DNA from 3 places in the Cupriavidus sp. UBA2010 genome. Region 2 is predicted to be linked to each of the others. Evidence: predicted binding sites of a transcription regulator. Region 2 holds the regulator's gene; each other region holds the start of a gene.
The links. Region 2 encodes NrdR, which represses ribonucleotide reductase genes. Its sites were predicted from a motif close to CACNANATNTNGTG; they were not measured.
Positions count from the first base shown of each region.

Region 1: B2246_RS16130 (ribonucleoside triphosphate reductase) is a predicted target of NrdR. The motif match lies at 2,154-2,167, and genes of this name have one in related genera.
Region 3: B2246_RS24130 (ribonucleoside-diphosphate reductase subunit alpha) is a predicted target of NrdR. The motif match lies at 1,629-1,642, and genes of this name have one in related genera.

Region 1 covers NZ_DDCI01000020.1:340,626-345,694, reverse strand. The annotation lists gene B2246_RS16140 (acyl-CoA dehydrogenase family protein) at 1-355, shown strand, start outside; gene B2246_RS16135 (fatty acid--CoA ligase) at 431-2,008, shown strand; gene B2246_RS16130 (ribonucleoside triphosphate reductase) at 2,220-3,944, shown strand; gene nrdD (anaerobic ribonucleoside-triphosphate reductase) at 3,992-4,183, shown strand; gene B2246_RS16120 (anaerobic ribonucleoside-triphosphate reductase activating protein) at 4,191-4,862, shown strand; gene B2246_RS16115 (hypothetical protein) at 4,864-5,069, opposite strand, start outside.
Region 2 covers NZ_DDCI01000033.1:434,437-439,505, forward strand. The annotation lists gene B2246_RS25770 (pilus assembly protein PilY) at 1-854, opposite strand, end outside; gene B2246_RS25775 (pilus assembly PilX family protein) at 854-1,414, opposite strand; gene B2246_RS25780 (PilW family protein) at 1,408-2,268, opposite strand; gene B2246_RS25785 (hypothetical protein) at 2,265-2,654, opposite strand; gene nrdR (transcriptional regulator NrdR) at 2,931-3,398, opposite strand; gene glyA (serine hydroxymethyltransferase) at 3,543-4,790, opposite strand; ZMP/ZTP riboswitch at 4,973-5,069, opposite strand, start outside.
Region 3 covers NZ_DDCI01000033.1:75,628-80,696, forward strand. The annotation lists gene B2246_RS24120 (sigma-54-dependent transcriptional regulator) at 1-765, shown strand, start outside; gene ampD (1,6-anhydro-N-acetylmuramyl-L-alanine amidase AmpD) at 758-1,360, shown strand; gene B2246_RS24130 (ribonucleoside-diphosphate reductase subunit alpha) at 1,879-4,818, shown strand; gene B2246_RS24135 (ribonucleotide-diphosphate reductase subunit beta) at 4,959-5,069, shown strand, end outside.

The sequences.
Region 1 (5,069 bases), on a different contig from region 2:
GCTGGGCGCCATGTACGTGCGCGTGGCGGCGGCCGAGGCGGCGGAGTTGCGGCTGTTCTCCGGCGTGGCCTCGGGTACGTCGATCGGCGCGGCGTCGAGCATGATCAAGTTGGTCGGAACCGAGACGGCACAGGCCATCTCCGAGCTAGCGGTCGACGCGCTCGGGCCCTATGCGCTGCCATTCGTGCGGGACACCTGGGCCGAGATCCAGGGACGCGCTGCCGACCCGCGTCTGGGTCCCGACGATGCCGCCCCGATCGCACCGCGCTACTTCAACTACCGCAAGGCATCGATCTACGGCGGTTCGAGCGAGATCCAGCGCAACATCATCGCGCGACAGGTATTGCGGCTCTGAGCGCCCGCGTTGGCGTCCCTCGACGCCATCTGTCGCCAGTATCCATCCTACAAATCGAACAAGGAGACAAGGCTCATGGAGACGGAATACCTCGCGACGCTGCCCAGCGCGATTCGCCACTTCGCCCGGGAGCGGGCCGGGGCCATTGCGTACGCCTTCGAAGGCCGCGAGACCACGTTTGCCGATTTCGATCGCCATACGGATCGTGTGGCGCAGGCCCTGCTGGCCGACGGCGTGAAGGCTGGCGATCGCATCGCCTATGTCGGCAAGAACAGCGACCACTATTTCGAACTGTTCTTTGGCACGGCCAAGATGGGGGCCGTCATCGCACCGGTGAGCTGGCGGCTGGCAGGGCCTGAAATCCAGTACATCGTCTCGCACTGCGACGCGACGCTGGTCTTTGTCGGCCCCGAGTCATCGGCATCGGTTCGCAACCTGCTGCCAGCGCTGCCACTGGTGCGCCGCGCCGTGGCGATGGAGGGCGGGGAGCCAGACTGGCCGGCCTACACGGACTGGCGCGACGCCTGCCCGGATACGCCACCTGCGTACGAAGCGAAGCCCGCCGACGTGGTGCTGCAGCTCTACACGTCTGGCACTACCGGACGTCCCAAGGGCGTGATGCTGATGCATCGCAACCTGACCAGTGGTACCGAGATCTCGCTGCGCGAAGGCGCAGACTGGTCGCAATGGAACGACGGAGATGTGTCGCTGGTGGCCATGCCGGTGGCGCATATCGGCGGTTCGGGCTGGGGCGTGCGCGGTGTTCTTGTCGGCTGCAAGGGTGTCGTCGCGCGCGAATTCGATCCGGGCAGGGTGCTCGACTATATCGAGCACGACCGCATCAGCAAGCTGTTCATGGTGCCGGCCGCGATGCAGATCGTGCTGCGCGATCCGCGCGCGCGCCAGGTGGACTATTCACGCCTCAAGCACATGCTGTACGGCTCGTCGCCAATTCCCGCGGCGCTGCTGCGCGAGGGCATGGCGGTGTTTGGCTGCGGCTTCGTGCAGCAGTACGGCATGACGGAGACCACGGGCACGATCGTGGCACTGCCGCCCGAAGACCATACGCCCGCCGATGTCCCGCGCATGCGCGCCGCCGGCAAGGCCATGCCCGGTAGCGAGGTCGCCGTGGTCGGGCCGGATGGCCAGAGGCTGGCTGCCGGCGAGGTGGGCGAGGTGGTGATCCGCTCGCCGCAGAACATGGCGGGCTACTGGAAGCAGGAGGAAGAGACCGCCCGTACCATCGACGCCGACGGCTGGCTGCGCAGTGGCGATGCCGGCTACATGGACGCGGACGGTTACCTCTATATCCACGACCGGGTCAAGGACATGATCATCAGCGGCGGGGAGAACATCTACCCGGCCGAGGTGGAGAGTGCCATCTACGGTCACCCGGCCGTTGCCGACGTGGCCGTGATCGGTGTGCCGGACGAGCGGTGGGGCGAGGCGGTCAAGGCGATGGTGGTGCTGCGCCCGGGTGTGGCCGCTGATGCCGACAGCATTCTGGGCTGGGCGCGCGAGCGCATCGCGGGTTTCAAGGTGCCCAAGAGCATCGACTTCATCGACGCCATGCCGCGCAATCCATCCGGCAAGCTGCTGCGCCGGGCGCTGCGGGAGCCGTACTGGACGGGCCGCACCCGGCAGGTGAACTAGGCACTCCGGGGCCGGGGAAGGGCACATCCGGCGGCAGATGCCGCCGGGCGGTCGAGGTCGGGGTCGCCCTCCGGGCCATACCCGGTCGATGCGCCACCCGATGCGTCGTCCCCCCGCGGCGGTGCCGCCGTTTGATCTGCCGCAACACTACCTATGGTATCGATATAGATAATCAACCCCATATTTTGTGCGTAAGCACGGGAGGGGTGCGATGCAGCAGAACATCCGGGGCGCGACGACTGTCGACGTCGAGTCGTCCATCAATGAATACCTGGACCGCAAGGACTGGCGGATTCACGCCAATGCCAACCAGGGTTATTCGCTGGGCGGCCTGATCCTCAATGTGGCCGGCAAGGTCACCGCCAACTACTGGCTTTCGCATGTCTACGCGCCCGAGGCTGGCGCCGCGCACCGGGAAGGCGACCTCCATATCCACGATCTCGACATGCTGTCCGGCTACTGCGCCGGCTGGTCGTTGCGCACTCTGCTCCATGAAGGCCTCAACGGCGTGCCTGGCAAGGTGGAAGCCGCGCCGCCGCGGCATATGTCGAGCGCAGTCGGGCAGATCGTGAATTTCCTGGGGACGATGCAGAACGAATGGGCCGGCGCGCAGGCCTTCTCGTCGTTCGACATCTATATGGCGCCCTTCATCCGCAAGGACGCGATGACGTACCCCGAGGTCAGGCAGCACATCCAGGAGCTGATCTACAACCTCAACGTGCCGTCGCGCTGGGGCACGCAGACGCCATTCACTAACCTGACGTTCGACTGGACATGTCCCGACGATCTCAAGGAACAGGTGCCCGTCATCGGCGGCGAGGAAATGCCGTTCCGCTATGGCGACCTGCAGGCGGAGATGGACATGATCAACCGTGCGTACATCGAGGTGATGACGCAGGGTGATGCCAAAGGGCGCGTCTTCACGTTCCCGATCCCCACCTACAACATCACGCCGGATTTCCCGTGGGAAAGCGAGAACGCTGCGCGGCTGTTCGAGATGACGGCGAAATACGGCCTGCCGTACTTCCAGAACTTCGTGAACTCGGACCTGACGCCCAATATGGTCAGGTCCATGTGCTGCCGCCTGCAACTGGATCTGCGTGAATTGCTCAAGCGCGGCAACGGTTTGTTCGGCAGTGCGGAGCAGACCGGGTCCCTGGGTGTGGTCACCATCAACTGCGCGCGCCTTGGTTATCTGTATCAAGGCGACGAAGCCGCACTGCTGAACAGGCTCGATTCACTGCTGGACATGGGCCGCGACACGCTGGAGGCCAAGCGCGAGCGTATCCAGCAACTGATGGACGAAGGGCTGTTCCCCTACACGAAGCGCTACCTGGGCACACTGCGCAATCATTTCTCGACGCTTGGCGTGAACGGCATCAACGAGATGATCCGCAATTTCTCGGGCGATGCGTACGACATCAGTACGGAAGACGGGCACGCGATGGCGATGCGTCTGCTGGACCATGTACGCGGGCGGATCGTCGAGTTCCAGGAAGCCACGGGCCACATGTACAACCTGGAGGCCACGCCTGCGGAAGGCACTACATATCGCTTCGCGCGTGAAGACCGCAAGCGCTGGCCCGACATCCTGCAGGCCGGCTCGGCCGATCAGCCCTACTACACGAACTCGTCGCAGTTGCCCGTCGGCTTTACCGACGATCCATTCGAGGCGCTGGCACGTCAGGAAGCCCTGCAATCGAAGTACACCGGGGGCACGGTCCTGCATCTCTACATGGGCGAGCGACTGTCCAGCGGCGAGGCCTGCAAGCGGATGGTGCGTCGCGCGCTGGAGTCGTTCCGGCTGCCTTACATCACGATCACGCCGACGTTCTCCGTCTGCCCCAAGCACGGCTATCTGGCCGGCGAACACCGCTTCTGCCCGAAGTGCGACGAGGACATTCTCGCGCGCAAACGCGCCGCGCTGGCGGCGTGAGGTTTCCCGATTTTCAACCCGACGTTTTGCACATGAGGAGCAACGCCATGACTGATCTCGCTGTCGCCCGCCATTTCTCGATCGAACCCGCACTGACACTCAAGGACGAAGAGCGCCAACCCTGCGAAGTTTGGACCCGCGTGATGGGCTACCACCGTCCGGTGGCGAGCTTCAACACCGGCAAGAAGGGCGAGCATGCCGAGCGCACGTTCTTCGATGAGGCCCGCTGCGCGGCCTGAGCCCATCTTGGCAGACCTGAAAGTCGGCGGTTTCACACCGCTGACCAGCATCGACTTTCCCGGGCGGCTGGCCGCGGTGGTGTTCTGCCAGGGATGCCCCTGGCGTTGCGACTACTGCCATAACCCGCATCTGATTCCGGTCGGCAGCCCGTCAGCGCGGGCCTGGGAAGACGTGCTGGTATTCCTGGCGCGGCGGCGTGGCCTGCTGGATGGCGTGGTGTTTTCCGGCGGAGAGCCCACGCTGCAGGCCGCGCTACCCGCCGCCATGCGCGATGTGCGGCAACTGGGTTTCGAGGTCGCCCTGCACACGGCCGGCATGTATCCGGACCGCCTGGAGGCTGCGCTGCCATGGGTCGACTGGGTTGGCTTCGATATCAAGGCGCCCGCGCACCGCTACGACCACGTGACCGGCACGCCCGGAAGCGCCACACGCGTGATGGACTCGCTGGAGCGTCTGGTGGCAAGCGGTGTCGCCTATGAATGTCGCACGACCTGGGACCCCGAGCTATTCGATGAGGCCGAATTGATGGCGCTGCTGCATACGCTGGCGGAGAAGGGCGTCCAGCGCTGGTCGTTGCAAGTCTGCAATCGCGCCGGAATGCCGGTGCCGCACCCGGCGGGGATTGCAGACCGCATCGCAGCGGCGTGCCCGCGGATTGCCGTGCGAATGCAAGCCTGATTTACTCAGCCACGAAGCGTTGCCACGCGCCGGTTTCCTGACACACGCCAACCCTTTCGCCATGCAGTCGGACTTGCTCTTCGTCCAGATCGAGCGCGGTCGATACGTCGCTGTCGAACGCGATCCTGAGCGCCCGTGCCACGTGGGCATTCTCGATAGGCAGTTCCCAGGTCAGGAAAAGCTGGGTGCAATCCTGATTCGTCGGAA
Region 2 (5,069 bases):
TGGCCTGTCAATGGCAACGCCTCGGAAGCAGGAATTTCCCAGAGCAGCCGGATCGGCGCTTCGCTTTCCGGTGACGAGACATCCAGGGCGAACACGGCGGCCGGCCGCCTGTCCGTCGACGGGATGCCGCACAACAACAGCGTTCGCCAGACGCCGGATGGATCCGCATCGATGCTATCCGGGCGCGGGCAAGGCGCCACGGGCATGGCGCTGCCCGGTACGGTGAGGGCGGCGGAACCGGCCAGCGCGGCGCGCGGGAGGAATCCTGCAAGTTCCTTGCCGGTCACGGCATCGAACCCATGCACGATGCCGTCGCGTGTACCGATCCAGACGGTGACCGCGCGGTTTGCGTGACGCAGGCGAAATTGGGCGTGGCCCGGTTGCATCGGCAGCCAGGCTGGGGCTGCCACAACGCGCACGCGGGCGCCAGCGCCGCTGGCCAATCGCGTGTCGCGCGGGCGAAGTGTGGCGTCCGTCCTGTCGCCTCGCAACCATGCGAGCCGTCTCGTGCCATTGCCACTGGGCTCGGGGGTGTGAAGTTCTGCCTGGGCGTCGGCGTCGATGGAGCGCCAATGGAATGGCACGAGACGATCGCCACCGAGGTATAGCCTGCGCGAGGCGGTATCGCGCAGGTCAAGCTCGGCGCCCGCCTCCCATTTCGTGAGCACGGTGGAAGTGTGGATGCGCGCGGTGCGGAAGACGATTGCATGGAGCCGGCCGGTCCATGGAAAACTGCCTGCCGAGATGCGGTAGCTGAGCGGAAGCTGACCGGTCGTGGAGCCATGGCTGGGGGCGGTCATGCTCAGCCAAAGTGCAAGGATGACGATGCCGTCGAAGCATGTGCGATGGCGCATCACGGCTGAAACTCCGTCTGGAGCAGAGCCCGGACGCCGGTGTGGCGCCCAAAGCCTAGCGCCGTGATGCGAAAGCGCGGCCAGGCGTCGGCTGTCAGGCCGGTTCGATCATCAAGGGCTTCGATCACGTAACGAGGTGCCGTGGTCGCTCCGATGACATCGGCGGGCAGGATTGGCATGGTGATACGCGTGAACGTGCCGGCTTCGATGCCGAGATCTGCGGGCAAATTGCCCTCGAGCCATGGCATCCATGCCGTCATGTCGCCATCGGCCATGCACAGTCCGCGTTGTGCTCCCGTCCCACACGTTCCGGGCGTTGGCCATGACGCCAGTCGCCCGCCGCCGACCTCCGCGATGGCGGCGATCAGATCTGCTTCCGCGTCGAGCAGCGCCACCTCCGCTGCACGGAAGGCGATCTCGCGGTCCAGCCACTGGCTCGTCATGCTTCGCCCGGCAAACAGCAGGTGCGCGGCGGCGGCGCCGATGCTACCCATCATCAGTAGCAGGCTGGAGAGGAATGCCAGTAGCGCCGCACCGGAATGTGGGCGGAGGTTCAGCATAGGGCTTCCCGGCATGGAGACGGATTGCGTAGACGAACAGTCGTGGTGAAGGTTCGTTCTCTCGGCGCGCGACTGACAGTCGGGCGCTGTCCCTTGACGACGAGCGTGACCTGTACCGCTCGCACGTGATGCCAGGCGAGTTGTCGCTGTCGCGCCACGTCTTGGGCGTCAAGCAGAGCGGGGACGCGCTCACTCTCGCCCTGGCCATCGCCCTCATCGACCATGCCGAAACGCAATTGCATCGACTCGACGCCGCGCACAAGGGTGCCGGATGTGTGGGCGTGTGCCTGCGCGCGGTTGTCGCTGCGGCGCGGGTAACGGCACAGCAACTGGGGAACGCCATCGCTACCGTTGCCGATATAGAAGACGTTGGTCGCGGCATGGTGTGCTGGCGGCGCGATGCCGTCGCCAACTGTTTTTGCAGGCAGCGCGTAGCCACTGCAGTCAGTCATCGTGCCGTCGGCCAGGCTTGGGTCGGTTGCCCGGCCGCTGCCGGAAAATCGCACCAGCAGTGCATCGCTGCCACGGACGCCGCGTCGCCCACATTCCAGCCCGTCATCGATCGACGGCGCACCACAATCGTCATGGCCTTCAAGCGGCCCCTGTGGGGCAGGGTGTGCGGGCTCCAGCGCAACCTGCGCGGGAATCCAGCCCGCCTGCCGGATCGCATGCGCGATGATGGCCAATGCGCGCTGACCGCGCTCTTCGATCTCGATCCCATCTGCCACACTGGCATAGGCGTCCCGCATGACCTGCCACATGGTCAGCGCAGCGAGCATTGCAATCGTGCCAAGCGCGACACCGATCATCATGCCCACCAAGGTGAAGCCGTGTTGCTGCGATCTTGGCCTCATGGTGCTACCCACAATGCCAGCCGGGTAGGCATGGTGTCAATTCCGGCTGCATCCGTTGGAGAACGGCTCTCGATGGTCGCGATCGCGAGGCGTTTGTCTGGCACGCAACGCTCTTGCTGCCCGGCCAATCCGCAAAGCGGGATCGGGAGCGCGTCGTTGCCGGGTGGCTGCAGTGCCATTGCACTTGCTTCGGCCAGTTCAGCGGCCCGCATCAGGGCGGTGGTCAGGTGTTCCTGTTCACCGGTCCAGCGCAGGCAGACCGTGCCGAGCATCCCCAGCGGTATCGCGCCGAGGCCGATGACGGCCAGGCTCAGCAATGCCTCGAACAGGACGTGACCTCGGCACGAAGTCAATGAAGGGGAACGGGGGTGAAGGCGGGCAACCATGGCGTATCGGTTCGATTGGAACGGAAGGCCACGATAACGGCGGGGATGGTGTCAGGACGTGTCTGGCTGTGGAGGATTGGTGTCAGTGTGTTTCCGAGTCGAGCCCGGAAACATCCGAGTCAGTGCCAGAGTCGTCAGGGGCGTGACATCACGCAAGTCTGGCTTTCGAGGTCCGGGTTGCACACAGGCCGTGAGGCGGACCTGCAAGCGCGCTCGCTTGCCTCGCTCTACCCAAGAGCAGCAAGTGGTGATGAGACAGCGCTTCTGCGGTCCTTCCTACCCCTTTCGCGGGGTGGATGACGAGAATTCGTCGAGCATGTCCCGGAATTCGGAAACGTCCTCGAAGCTGCGATACACGGATGCAAAGCGGATATAGGCGATCTTGTCGAGCTTGCGAAGCTCGCGCATGACCAGCTCGCCGACCTGGCTGCTCGGGATTTCCTTCTCGCCCAGAGCCAGCAGTTTTTCTTCGATGCGAGTGATTGCTTCGTCGATGGCCTCGGCGGAAACTGGCCGCTTGCGCAGTGCCAGCCGCATCGAATCCTTGAGCTTGGCGCGCGCGTAGTCCACGCGCGAGCCATTTTTCTTGACGATGGCGGGAAAGAACAGCTCGATCCGCTCGTAGGTGGTGAAGCGGCGGTCGCAGGCTTCGCAGCGGCGTCGGCGGCGCACGGTATCGCCATCTTCCGAGACGCGGCTGTCAAGAACCTGGGTGCTGGAATGACCGCAGAAGGGGCATTTCATGCCTGACCACCTGAATGTAAGAGCCTGACCGCATTTTGCATCTTCGATTTCTGTTGCGGTCCTGCGGTTGTTGAAACGGCGCTGTCACCATAGAGGTGACAGCGCCGTTCGTGTGCGCTAACTATAGCGCGATCGACTGGCGAATCAGCCGTAGACCGGGAAGCGACGGGTCAGTGCGGCAACCTGTTCGCGCACGGCGGCGATGTTGGCCTCGTCGTGCGGGTTGTCCAGCACGTCGGCGAGCAGGTTGGCCACCTGGCGGGCTTCTTCTTCCTTGAAGCCGCGCGTGGTCATGGCCGGCGAGCCCAGGCGGATGCCCGAGGTGACGAACGGCTTTTCCGGATCGTTCGGGATCGCGTTCTTGTTCACCGTGATATGGGCGTCGCCGAGGATCTTCTCGGCTTCCTTGCCGGTGATCTTCTTGGCGCGCAGGTCAACCAGCATCACGTGGCTTTCCGTACGGCCCGACACGATGCGCAGACCGCGGGCGATCAGCGTTTCGGCCAGTGCGGCGGCGTTCTTGACCACCTGTTCCTGATACGCCTTGAAGTCCGGCTGCAGCGCTTCCTTGAAGGCTACGGCCTTGCCGGCGATCACGTGCATCAGCGGGCCACCCTGGATGCCCGGGAAGATGGCCGAGTTGATGGCCTTCTCATGCTCGGCCTTCATCAGGATCACGCCGCCGCGCGGGCCGCGCAGGCTCTTGTGGGTGGTGGTGGTCACGAAGTCGGCGTGCGGCACCGGGTTCGGGTACACACCGGCGGCGATCAGGCCGGCGTAGTGGGCCATATCCACCATGAAGTAGGCGCCAACTGCCTTGGCAACTTTGGCGATGCGTTCGAAGTCGATGCGCAGCGCGAAAGCCGATGCACCGGCGATGATCAGCTTCGGCTTTTTCTCGTGGGCCAGCTTTTCCAGCGCGTCGTAGTCGATGTCTTCCTGCGCGTTCAGGCCGTAGCTGACCACGTTGAACCACTTGCCGCTCATGTTCAGCGCCATGCCGTGGGTCAGGTGACCGCCTTCGGCCAGGCTCATGCCCATGATCGTGTCTCCCGGCTTGAGCATGGCGAAGAACACGCCCTGGTTGGCCTGCGAGCCCGAGTTCGGCTGCACGTTGGCGGCTTCGGCGCCAAACAGTTGCTTCACACGGTCGATGGCGAGCTGCTCCACCACGTCCACATACTCGCAACCGCCGTAGTAGCGCTTGCCGGGATAGCCTTCGGCGTACTTGTTGGTGAGCTGCGAACCCTGGGCGGCCATCACGGCCGGCGAGGTGTAGTTCTCGGAAGCGATCAGTTCGATGTGATCTTCCTGACGCTGATTTTCCTTCTGGATCGCGGCAAAGACTTCGGGGTCGATTTGCTCGATCGTGAAGCGGCTACGTTCAAACATGGCGTGACTCGTCTGTTTAAAAGGGAGAGCGGATGGCACGGCCGGTACGGAAACCGGATGCCTGTCGACGCTACTCTGTATTGCGGAATTTTCGCGTATTAGGGCGCGCGGGGAAGGCACTGGCGTCCAGCACCGGGGGCGCGAAAACGCGACCAGCCGGTGCAGGGCGCACCCTGCTTCCCATTCGCTGCCCAGGCGAGCGGCAGGCGCATCGAATATCACGCCCAATGAACTTGCGCTTCCTCGTGGTAGTACCCACTGACTTCGCCAGTCGCGCAA
Region 3 (5,069 bases), 360 kb from region 2:
GGGTCATTCCGCCAGGACTTGTACTACCGCCTCAACGTGCTCGAACTCCGGATGCCCACGATGCGCGAGCGCGCCGAGGACATCCCGGTGCTTGCCCGCGCGATTCTCGAGCATCTGGCCGTGCGCTACGGCGATGCGCATCCCAAGCGGCTGTCACGCGCGGCGCTGGAATGGCTCTGCGCGTACGAATTTCCGGGGAACGTGCGCGAACTCGAGAACCTGCTCGAGCGTGCCTACGCGTTCGCTGAAAGCGAGGAGATCGAAGTGGCCGACCTGGGGCCGCTCGACACCGGCATCGAGCGTGCCGCGCTGATGCAGACGGCCATGGCGGCTGCGCCATCCCTCGCGGCGGCGCCGTTGACTGCCGTGCCGCCGGCAGCCATGTATCACCGGTGGGGTACCGCCGGAGCCTGGGGTGTGCCCGCTCCAGCGACGCCCGTGGCGGCGATGCCAGAACCGGCGCCCGTGCCGGCCCCGATCCCCGTGGCTGGGCCGGTTGCCGCGCCTGCCCTCGATGCTGGCGCGCCGGCTGCCACCACGTTCCCGATCAATCTCCCCGCGCACCTGGAGGCGATGGAGCGCGAGCTGATCCTGCGCGCCTTGCGGCAGACCGGCTTCAACCGGACCGCCGCGGCGCCGCTGCTGGGTCTGAACTTCCGCCAGTTGCGGTACCGGATCGAGCAACTTGGCATCTGCGAGGAGGATGGGCGCAGTGGCCGGGACGATAGCGAATCGCTGGCCGAAGGGGAGGGGCGAGATGTCTGACGCCGCAGGCCGGGTCCGTGACTGGCAGCCCGACGCCGACGGCTGGATCCCCGCGGCCCGCCGCGTGCCGTCCCCGAACTTCGACGCCCGCCCCGAAGGCATGGCGGTCGATGTGGTGGTACTGCACAACATCAGCCTGCCGCCGGGGCAGTTCGGCTCCGACGATATCGAGGCGTTCTTCCAGAATCGGCTCGATGCCACGCGCCATCCGTTTTTCGAGACGATTCGCGACGTCCGGGTATCGGCCCACTTCCTGATCCGCCGCGATGGCGAGCCGGTTCAGTTTGTCGCCTGCACACAACGTGCGTGGCACGCCGGCCAGTCCGACTATTGCGGACGCCAACGCTGCAACGACTTCTCGATCGGCATCGAGATCGAGGGCGCCGACGACCAGCCGTTCACGCCAGCGCAATACGAGACGGTGGCCGCGCTGGTGAGTGCCCTGCGGGCCGCCTATCCGATCCAGGGCGTCGCTGGCCACAGCGACATTGCGCCGGGGCGCAAGACCGACCCAGGCCCCCACTTCGACTGGAGCCGCTTTGCGAAACAGGCCGCGCTACCGCCGGCGATGATGCCGTACCGGCACGCAAGGTAGGTTTCCCAGGGGGGCCAAATAGGGTGCGCCGGGCCCCGAATCGTCACGACGGCTGCCACATTCCGGGGCACCTATCGCCGATCTGTTCCCATAGAAATATTTTCAAGATCTTGTGCGCCACCGAACGGCTTGCCGCGAACCCTTGAGGCAGCGGGCTTTGCGGGATTGTGGCGCTGCCGCACCGCCGGCCCGGCAATGTGAAAGCTGATTGTCAAGACTGGTCATTCAGGCTCGTTTCACTATACTTAGCCCAGATTTTCGATGTGACCACTATATCTAGTGGTTTTTCCGGGGAGCCGACCCAAGAGTGAAGCCTCGCCGCAGCAGCTTGCGGTGTGTGCGTCACAAAATTCAACCGGGTCGGGCTGTAAAAGAGTCCCTAGCAGAATGAACGCCTGTGCAGTTTGGTTCTCGCCTGGCATGGCCAGTGTCGAGTGTCTTCTGGAGCGCATTTTGCTAGGGACTTTGTCATCTTCAGCAGAAGTCTTCAATACAAGGGTTAAAACAGGAGTTACCTCATGCAAACGGCCCAAAACGAACAACAAACCACTGGCGTGACTGGCGTTGCTGGCGCAGCAGCCGGCATTGCGCAGCAGAGCCCCGTCGCTGCAGGCGTTACCTATCAGGACTACAAGCTGATCCGCCGTAACGGCGCCGTGGTGTCGTTCGAGCCGAACAAGATTGCCGTGGCCATGACCAAGGCATTCCTGGCCGTCAACGGCGGCCAGGGCGCGGGATCCGCGCGCGTGCGCGAGATCGTCGAGCAACTGACCCAGAATGTGGTGCGCGCGCTGGTGCGCAGCCGTCCGAACGGCGGCACGTTCCATATCGAAGACGTGCAGGATCACGTGGAACTGGCGCTGATGCGCTCGGGCGAACATGAGGTGGCCCGCGCCTACGTGCTGTACCGCGAAAAGCGCACGCAGGAACGCGCCCAGGCCAACGCGCAGGCGGTGGCCCGCGTACAGGAGGCCGGCGTGTCGTTCAACGTGACCGATAACGGTGTGACGTACCAGCTGGACCTGGCGGCGTTGCACGCGCTGATCGATAACGCCTGCAGCGGCCTCGGCAAGGCCGTCAGCGCAGAGCCGATCCTGAAGGAAACGCTCAAGAACCTGTACGACGGCGTGCCGATGACGCAGGTCTACGACTCCGCCATCCTGGCTGCGCGCACGCTGATCGAGAAGGACCCGGCCTACAGCCAGGTGACCGCCCGTATCCTGCTGCACACGATCCGCAAGGAAATCCTGGGCGCCGAAGTGACCCAGACCGAGATGGCGACGAAGTACGCCGAGTACTTCCCGAAGTTCATCGCGCGCGGTATCGAAGCCGAACTGCTCGACGAAAAGCTGGCCACGTACGACCTGGCCCGCCTGGGCGCCGCGCTGGACGCCTCGCGCGACTTCCAGTTCAACTACCTGGGCCTGCAGACGCTGTACGACCGCTACTTCCTGCACGTGGACGAAGTGCGCATCGAAATGCCGCAGGCGTTCTTCATGCGCGTGGCCATGGGCCTGGCGCTGGAAGAGAAGGACCGTGAAGCGCGCGCGATCGAGTTCTACCAGCTGCTGTCGTCGTTCGACTTCATGTCGTCGACCCCGACGCTGTTCAACTCGGGCACGCGCCGCTCGCAGCTGTCGTCGTGCTACCTGACCACGGTCTCGGACGACCTGGAAGGCATCTACGAGGCGCTCAAGGAAAACGCGCTGCTGTCGAAGTTCGCTGGCGGCCTGGGCAACGACTGGACCAACGTGCGCGCGCTGGGCTCGCACATCAAGGGCACCAACGGCAAGTCGCAGGGCGTGGTGCCGTTCCTGAAGGTCGTCAACGACACGGCCGTGGCCGTGAACCAGGGCGGCAAGCGCAAGGGCGCGGTCTGCGCGTACCTGGAAACGTGGCACCTGGACATCGAGGAATTCCTCGAGCTGCGCAAGAACACCGGCGATGACCGCCGCCGCACGCACGACATGAACACGGCCAACTGGATTCCGGACCTGTTCATGAAGCGCGTGATGGAAAATGGCGAATGGACGTTGTTCTCGCCGGCCAGCTGCCCGGACCTGCATGACAAGGTCGGCAAGGCATTCGAGCAGGCCTACCTGGGCTACGAAGCCAAGGCCGCCAACGGCGAACTGAAGCTGTTCAAGAAAGTGCCGGCCATGCAGCTGTGGCGCAAGATGCTGGGCATGCTGTTCGAAACCGGCCATCCGTGGATCACGTTCAAGGACCCGTGCAACATCCGCAGCCCGCAGCAGCACGTGGGTGTGGTGCATAGCTCGAACTTGTGCACGGAAATCACGCTGAACACGAACGAGAGCGAAATCGCCGTGTGCAACCTGGGTTCCGTGAACCTGGTGGCCCACCTGATGCAACAGGCCGATGGCACGTACGTGCTGGATCACGCCAAGCTGCAGAAGACGATCCGCACCGCGATGCGCATGCTCGACAACGTGATCGACATCAACTACTACGCGGTAGAGAAGGCGCGCAACTCGAACCTGCGCCACCGTCCGGTGGGTATGGGCATCATGGGCTTCCAGGACTGCCTGCACGTGCTGCGCACGCCGTACGCCAGCGACGCCGCGGTGAAGTTCGCCGATACGTCGATGGAAGCCGTGTGCTACTACGCCTACCAGGCTTCGACCGAGCTGGCCGAAGAGCGTGGCCGTTACAGCACCTACGAGGGTTCGCTGTGGGATCGTGGCATCCTGCCGCAGGATTCGCTGAAGCTGCTGGCCGAAGAACGTGGCGGCTACCTGGACGTGGACCTGTCGTCGACGATGGACTGGGACAGCCTGCGTGGCCGCATCAAGCAGCACGGCATGCGCAACTCGAACTGCATCGCGATCGCCCCGACCGCGACCATTTCGAACATCATCGGCGTGTCCGCCTGCATCGAGCCGACGTTCCAGAACCTGTACGTGAAGTCGAACCTCTCGGGCGAGTTCACGGTTGTGAACGACTACCTCGTGCGCGATCTGAAGGAACGCGGCCTGTGGGACGAAGTGATGGTCGCCGACCTGAAGTACTTCGACGGTTCGCTGGCCCGCATCGACCGCATTCCGCAGGACCTGCGGGACATCTACGCCACGGCGTTCGAAGTGGAACCGACCTGGCTCGTGGAAGCCGCCAGCCGCCGTCAGAAGTGGATCGACCAGGCCCAGTCGCTGAACATCTACATGGCCGGCGCTTCGGGCAAGAAGCTGGACGACACCTACAAGCTGGCCTGGCTGCGTGGTCTGAAGACCACGTACTACCTGCGCACGATGGCCGCCACGCACGTGGAGAAGTCCACCGTGCAGCGCGGTTCGCTGAACGCGGTGTCGTCGGGCGCTGACGGCCAGTCGGGCATTGATGCCGCGGCGTCGGCCGCACCGGCGATGCCGGAGGCCGAGGGCGCGGTCTGCACGATGCGTCCGGGCGATCCTGGCTTCGAAGAGTGCGAAGCCTGCCAGTAAGCAACACCTGAAAGTACCCTCGGTCTGCTCCCCTCTCCCGCTGTGCGGGGGAGGGGCCGGGGGAGAGGGCCAGGCACATCGATAGCCGATGCGCCTAAGCTGGCCACAGCCGCCCCTGATCGAATCATCGGAGAAACAACATGCTGAGCTGGGACGACGACGTTCAAGCCACACCGCAGGCCGCGCCGCAGCCTGCCCTGCAACCCGCTGCCGTCGCCACGTCGGTCGACCAGCAAGGCGTGCTGCCGCCG